Regions from separate parts of the Psychrobacillus sp. FSL K6-1267 genome, predicted to be linked through region 1. Evidence: a T-box and tRNA genes for the amino acid it is inferred to sense, from the RefSeq annotation. Region 1 holds a T-box; the other regions hold tRNA genes.
What was found. The T-box of region 1 lies ahead of argS (arginine--tRNA ligase). A T-box ahead of a tRNA ligase gene usually reads a tRNA of that ligase, here a tRNA-Arg.
Positions count from the first base shown of each region.

Region 2: it encodes a tRNA-Arg, which carries the amino acid that the T-box ahead of argS (arginine--tRNA ligase) is inferred to sense. The anticodon was not compared.
Region 3: it encodes a tRNA-Arg, which carries the amino acid that the T-box ahead of argS (arginine--tRNA ligase) is inferred to sense. The anticodon was not compared.

Region 1 covers NZ_JBBOOR010000001.1:3,813,773-3,816,020, forward strand. The annotation lists gene argS (arginine--tRNA ligase) at 1-1,026, opposite strand, end outside; T-box leader at 1,078-1,294, opposite strand; gene MHB55_RS19530 (GNAT family N-acetyltransferase) at 1,381-2,232, opposite strand.
Region 2 covers NZ_JBBOOR010000001.1:96,429-98,676, forward strand. The annotation lists rRNA gene MHB55_RS00470 (23S ribosomal RNA) at 1-585, shown strand, start outside; rRNA gene rrf (5S ribosomal RNA) at 714-829, shown strand; tRNA gene MHB55_RS00480 (tRNA-Val) at 856-931, shown strand; tRNA gene MHB55_RS00485 (tRNA-Thr) at 945-1,020, shown strand; tRNA gene MHB55_RS00490 (tRNA-Lys) at 1,027-1,099, shown strand; tRNA gene MHB55_RS00495 (tRNA-Leu) at 1,123-1,207, shown strand; tRNA gene MHB55_RS00500 (tRNA-Gly) at 1,225-1,299, shown strand; tRNA gene MHB55_RS00505 (tRNA-Leu) at 1,315-1,403, shown strand; tRNA gene MHB55_RS00510 (tRNA-Arg) at 1,420-1,496, shown strand; tRNA gene MHB55_RS00515 (tRNA-Pro) at 1,503-1,579, shown strand; tRNA gene MHB55_RS00520 (tRNA-Ala) at 1,595-1,670, shown strand; rRNA gene MHB55_RS00525 (16S ribosomal RNA) at 1,806-2,248, shown strand, end outside.
Region 3 covers NZ_JBBOOR010000001.1:3,667,634-3,669,881, reverse strand. The annotation lists gene MHB55_RS18810 (SprT family protein) at 1-369, shown strand, start outside; tRNA gene MHB55_RS18805 (tRNA-Asn) at 453-527, shown strand; tRNA gene MHB55_RS18800 (tRNA-Glu) at 541-615, shown strand; tRNA gene MHB55_RS18795 (tRNA-Asp) at 640-715, shown strand; tRNA gene MHB55_RS18790 (tRNA-Gln) at 719-793, shown strand; tRNA gene MHB55_RS18785 (tRNA-Lys) at 805-877, shown strand; tRNA gene MHB55_RS18780 (tRNA-Leu) at 950-1,036, shown strand; tRNA gene MHB55_RS18775 (tRNA-Arg) at 1,055-1,131, shown strand; tRNA gene MHB55_RS18770 (tRNA-Gly) at 1,161-1,234, shown strand; rRNA gene MHB55_RS18765 (16S ribosomal RNA) at 1,389-2,248, shown strand, end outside.

The DNA of each region.
Region 1 (2,248 bases):
CACACTGAAAAGCTGTTTAAAGTGAAGTGATTGTTCGTTGCCGACTACATAAAATGCTTTAGTAAAGGCATAGTTATTTTGACGATACAAGGCTGCAGCTAAATCTCTCGTTGCGTATAGAGTAGCTCCATCGGTTTTTTTGATCAAACATGGTGGCATATTCTCTAACTCGACTACTAACGCCCCGTCAGATTCCACGAGCAAACCCTTTTCTTCTATTTCTTTGACGACCGGTTCCATTTTGTCATTATAGAATGCTTCTCCATTAAAGGAATCAAACTGAATTCCTAGTAATTCATAGATATATTGAAATTCTTTAAGAGAGGCTTCCTTGAACCATTTCCAAAGCTGTAGTGCCTCTTCGTTACCCTGCTCTAGACTCTTGAAGGCAGCTCTTGCCTCAACATTGAGCTCTTCATCCACTTCAGCCTTTTCATGGAATTTTACATAGATTTTCAATAATTCCACTATTGGGGAGGCTTCAATTTTTTCTTTGTCTCCCCATAGCTTATAAGCAACGATCAGCTTTCCAAATTGAGTTCCCCAATCACCTAAATGATTAATACGAACAGCTTTGTAGCCATTTTTCTCAGAAATATTGGCAAGAGCATTTCCGATTACAGTTGAACGTAAATGTCCCATAGAGAATGGCTTAGCAATATTTGGTGAGGAAAGGTCTATAGTAACTTGTTCGTCTTTCATTGGTAGCTGGCCATAATTGTTTTGATTTTTAAGTATTTCCCCTAACACTTCTTTCGCAATAGTTTTCTGGTCATAAAAGATGTTCAAATAGCCCCCTACTGCCTCTACATTAGCAATAAGTGAACTCTTCACCTGTTTTGCCAATTCAGAAGCGATAAGCTGTGGTGATTTTTTATATAATTTCGCTAACGTAAAACAAGGAAATGCTAAATCTCCTAATTCAATGTTCTTTGGTTTTTCTAAAAGCATTTGTATTTCTTTCACTGTTAACTTACTTTCTATCTCAGTCTCAATCGAAATAGCAATTTGCTTTAATAGTTCCATATATATTCACCCTCCATTTTGTTTTTCCATATAAAAAAGCTCTCATCTCTATGAAGAGACGAGAGCTGAAATTCCCGTGGTACCACTCTAGTTGTCACATATTGTGACCGCTTTAACGTTATTAACGAGGACTTCCCCGATCTTTTCTACTCTAGTTCAAAAAGCTTCTCCAAAGTGCGTTTCTCTGAAAAGTCCTGTATCAGGCTCTCACTACCCCTGACTCGCTAATCATTATCTCATCAGATACTCTCTTTATCATCGAATTGTGTATGAATTTTCACTAATTTTAATGGAATCAAATACTAAAGTCAATATGTGAATAAATGTCTCCTTATCTATCTAACATTTACTATCTCATTTATTCCCCAGCTTTAAATGAACTGAATCCATCAACTTTTGATAACCAATTTCTTGATATATTTTGTTGGATGTGGGATTTAACATATCGGTATATAAAACACAGAAGTCATATTCCTTTAAAAGCTCCTTGCTGCAGGCTGCTACCATTGTTCTTGCATAACCTTTGCGTCGCTTTTCTTTAGGAGTAAATACCATAGAAACAGTCACTCCATGAGTTGATGGTCTAGCCTTCTTCATCATAGACACAATCTCTCCATCGTCCTCCCATAAGAAAACCTCCTGTCCATTCAACATAGCAGTCACTCTCTGGGCTATTTCCTCTTTAACAGTACTAGGAAGTCCAGTATCTTCTTCAAATTGGCTATACCATGATTCTATTAATGGAGCATCATCGTTATTAGCAAATCTCCAAGATCCTGGGCTATTTTCTAGCGTATCATCCACTTTATTTAATCGATATAATCCCTGGTCCATTAATAGTGAATTTGCTTGTCCCGTTTTCTCTTCCCATTTTGACGCGAAGCGAATAGCCCATTCCTTTACACTTATGATCGAATTTATATGTATACCACGTTGTAAAATCTCTTCAATACATAAATCGATTGACGCTTCGATTTTATTTAAATCGACAAAAATAACATTAAGTGGATGTGGTGGAGTCATCTGGAAAAGTGCCAATAACTCTCCATCCTCCTCAATAGTAGCCATCAGTGGATCCTCATATCCTCCCACTCTAATTCTTTCAAGCACACCTAAAAATAAGCTAAATTTGTCCTCGTTTTGCTTTAAAAAAGGTTTTGCAATATCGTAAAACTTCTCTGCACTTTCATAGATTTGAAATCTCATTTTTACATCCCCTTTG
Region 2 (2,248 bases), 3.7 Mb from region 1:
TTCGAAGAGTGTAAAGGCAGAAGGGAGCTTGACTGCGAGACCTACAAGTCGAGCAGGGTCGAAAGACGGGCTTAGTGATCCGGTGGTTCCGCATGGAAGGGCCATCGCTCAACGGATAAAAGCTACCCCGGGGATAACAGGCTTATCTCCCCCAAGAGTCCACATCGACGGGGAGGTTTGGCACCTCGATGTCGGCTCATCGCATCCTGGGGCTGTAGTCGGTCCCAAGGGTTGGGCTGTTCGCCCATTAAAGCGGTACGCGAGCTGGGTTCAGAACGTCGTGAGACAGTTCGGTCCCTATCCGTCGTGGGCGTAGGAAATTTGAGAGGAGCTGTCCTTAGTACGAGAGGACCGGGATGGACACACCGCTGGTGTACCAGTTGTTCTGCCAAGGGCATCGCTGGGTAGCTATGTGTGGACGGGATAAGTGCTGAAAGCATCTAAGCACGAAGCCCCCCTCAAGATGAGATTTCCCATTACGCAAGTAAGTAAGATCCCTCAAAGACGATGAGGTAGATAGGTTCGGGGTGGAAGCGTGGCGACACGTGCAGCTGACGAATACTAATCGATCGAGGACTTAACCAAATTGTTTGTTTCTATTAATGATGTCAGTTTATTCAGTTTTGAAAGAATAATATTTTTTTGATAATAAGGCTTGTAAAACTCTACAAACTTGTTATAATAGAACTTGTCTTTCAATTAAATTATTCAAGTCTAGTGATGATGGCGAAGAGGTCACACCCGTTCCCATACCGAACACGGAAGTTAAGCTCTTCAGCGCCGATGGTAGTTGGGGGTCTCCCCCTGCAAGAGTAGGACATCGCTGGGCTTGCAATAAGAAATTAATATTACCCAGGAGGATTAGCTCAGCTGGGAGAGCATCTGCCTTACAAGCAGAGGGTCGGCGGTTCGAGCCCGTCATCCTCCACCATAACTTTACTCCTGCCGGAGTAGCTCAACTGGTAGAGCAACTGACTTGTAATCAGTAGGTTGAGGGTTCAAGTCCTTTCTCCGGCACCATTTTTCGAGCCATTAGCTCAGTTGGTAGAGCATCTGACTTTTAATCAGAGGGTCGTAGGTTCGAATCCTACATGGCTCATTCACTTTTTGTGAAATAAATATGCGGGTGTGGCGGAACTGGCAGACGCACTAGACTTAGGATCTAGCGCCGCAAGGCGTGGGGGTTCGACTCCCTTCACCCGCACCATTTAATTTAATAACCGAGCGGAAGTAGTTCAGTGGTAGAACACCACCTTGCCAAGGTGGGGGTCGCGAGTTCGAACCTCGTCTTCCGCTCCAAAGATTCATCAAAGTGCCGGGGTGGCGGAACTGGCAGACGCACAGGACTTAAAATCCTGCGGTAGGTGACTACCGTACCGGTTCGATTCCGGTCCTCGGCACCACTTTTATGAAACATTAGCGCCCGTAGCTCAATTGGATAGAGCGTCTGACTACGGATCAGAAGGTTGTGGGTTCGACTCCTGCCGGGCGCGCCATATATACGGGAAGTAGCTCAGCTTGGTAGAGCACTTGGTTTGGGACCAAGGGGTCGCAGGTTCGAATCCTGTCTTCCCGACCAGTTATTTATAATATTGGGGCCTTAGCTCAGCTGGGAGAGCGCCTGCCTTGCACGCAGGAGGTCAGCGGTTCGATCCCGCTAGGCTCCACCATGAACATTGAAAACTGAACATGCAAAACGTTAAGACATATAGCATCAAACAACTTCGGTTGTATTGACGCAAAACAATTTTTGACATCATTTAATGATGATGCCAGCAAAACAAAATGAGCTTTTTAAGTTCTCTATTATGGAGAGTTTGATCCTGGCTCAGGACGAACGCTGGCGGCGTGCCTAATACATGCAAGTCGAGCGAATGATGAAGAAGCTTGCTTCTTCTGATTTAGCGGCGGACGGGTGAGTAACACGTGGGCAACCTGCCCTGTAGATTGGGATAACTCCGGGAAACCGGGGCTAATACCGAATAATCCATTTCCTCACATGGGGGAATGTTAAAAGACGGTTTCGGCTGTCACTACAGGATGGGCCCGCGGCGCATTAGCTAGTTGGTGAGGTAACGGCTCACCAAGGCGACGATGCGTAGCCGACCTGAGAGGGTGATCGGCCACACTGGGACTGAGACACGGCCCAGACTCCTACGGGAGGCAGCAGTAGGGAATCTTCCACAATGGACGAAAGTCTGATGGAGCAACGCCGCGTGAGTGAAGAAGGTTTTCGGATCGTAAAACT
Region 3 (2,248 bases), 150 kb from region 1:
AGTACTGGAGGCAGGTATATGTTAAGAACTCATATAATTGAAATAAATCCTCTTGTTCTAGAAAAGCATGGAATGAAAGAATTAATAGGAGTGATCAAGCATGAGTTATGTCATTATCATTTACATATAGAAGCAAAAGGCTACAAACATCGAGATGCAGATTTTCGCCAGCTTCTAAAACAAACAGATTCCCCCAGATTTTGTTCCACTTTAGTAGAGCCTAAAAGGCAACCACGTACTAAAGTTTACATGTATAAATGCTCAAAATGTGGGTTGTTATATAGACGGAAAATTCGAGTAAATACTCACAAATTCAAGTGTGGCAAGTGTTTTGGCGACTTAGTTTTAAGCTCTTCAAAAAAAATATAAGAAATTTGATGAAAAGTGTTGACGTTTGTCCAAACCCTCTCTATAATAGAAAAAGTCGAGTAAAACAAAACGACAAAAATTATTCCGAAGTAGCTCAGTGGTAGAGCAATCGGCTGTTAACCGATCGGTCGTAGGTTCGAGTCCTACCTTCGGAGCCATATAACTTACATAGGCCCCTTGGTCAAGCGGTTAAGACACCGCCCTTTCACGGCGGTAACACGGGTTCGAATCCCGTAGGGGTCACCATTTAAATTTAATAAAAGATACATAGGTCCCGTGGTGTAGCGGTTAACATGCCTGCCTGTCACGCAGGAGATCGCCGGTTCGATCCCGGTCGGGACCGCCATGTTGGGGTATAGCCAAGCGGTAAGGCAACGGATTTTGATTCCGTCATGCCCTGGTTCGAATCCAGGTACCCCAGCCATTTCGTTTCGTGAGCCATTAGCTCAGTTGGTAGAGCATCTGACTTTTAATCAGAGGGTCGAAGGTTCGAGTCCTTCATGGCTCATCATTATTACAATAATTGTTGACAGACTCTTGCGAGTGAGTTATAATAGAGTTCGTCCCATTTTATAACTAAGCGGTCGTGGCGGAACGGCAGACGCGCTAGGTTGAGGGCCTAGTGGGGGATAACCCCGTGGAGGTTCAAGTCCTCTCGGCCGCACCAAGCAATGTCTCTTACTAAGCGCCCGTAGCTCAATTGGATAGAGCGTCTGACTACGGATCAGAAGGTTGTGGGTTCGACTCCTGCCGGGCGCGCCAATAAAACAATTATTTAATAAATTATATATGCGGGTGTAGTTTAGTGGTAAAACCTCAGCCTTCCAAGCTGATGATGAGAGTTCGATTCTCTTCACCCGCTCCAATTTAACTATAGCAAAACATGAACATTGAAAACTGAACATGCAAAACGTTAAGACATATAGCATCAAACAACTTAAGTTGTATTGACGCAAAACAATTTTTGACATCATTTAATGATGATGCCAGCAAAACAAAATGAGCTTTTTAAGTTCTCTATTATGGAGAGTTTGATCCTGGCTCAGGACGAACGCTGGCGGCGTGCCTAATACATGCAAGTCGAGCGAATGATGAAGAAGCTTGCTTCTTCTGATTTAGCGGCGGACGGGTGAGTAACACGTGGGCAACCTGCCCTGTAGATTGGGATAACTCCGGGAAACCGGGGCTAATACCGAATAATCCATTACCTCACATGAGGAAATGTTAAAAGACGGTCTCGGCTGTCACTACAGGATGGGCCCGCGGCGCATTAGCTAGTTGGTGAGGTAACGGCTCACCAAGGCGACGATGCGTAGCCGACCTGAGAGGGTGATCGGCCACACTGGGACTGAGACACGGCCCAGACTCCTACGGGAGGCAGCAGTAGGGAATCTTCCACAATGGACGAAAGTCTGATGGAGCAACGCCGCGTGAGTGAAGAAGGTTTTCGGATCGTAAAACTCTGTTGTGAGGGAAGAACAAGTACGAGAGTAACTGCTCGTACCTTGACGGTACCTCATTAGAAAGCCACGGCTAACTACGTGCCAGCAGCCGCGGTAATACGTAGGTGGCAAGCGTTGTCCGGAATTATTGGGCGTAAAGCGCGCGCAGGCGGTCCTTTAAGTCTGATGTGAAAGCCCACGGCTCAACCGTGGAGGGTCATTGGAAACTGGGGGACTTGAGTGCAGAAGAGGAAAGCGGAATTCCAAGTGTAGCGGTGAAATGCGTAGAGATTTGGAGGAACACCAGTGGCGAAGGCGGCTTTCTGGTCTGTAACTGACGCTGAGGCGCGAAAGCGTGGGGAGCAAACAGGATTAGATACCCTGGTAGTCCACGCCGTAAACGATGAGTGCTAAGTGTTAGGGGGTTTCCGCCCCTT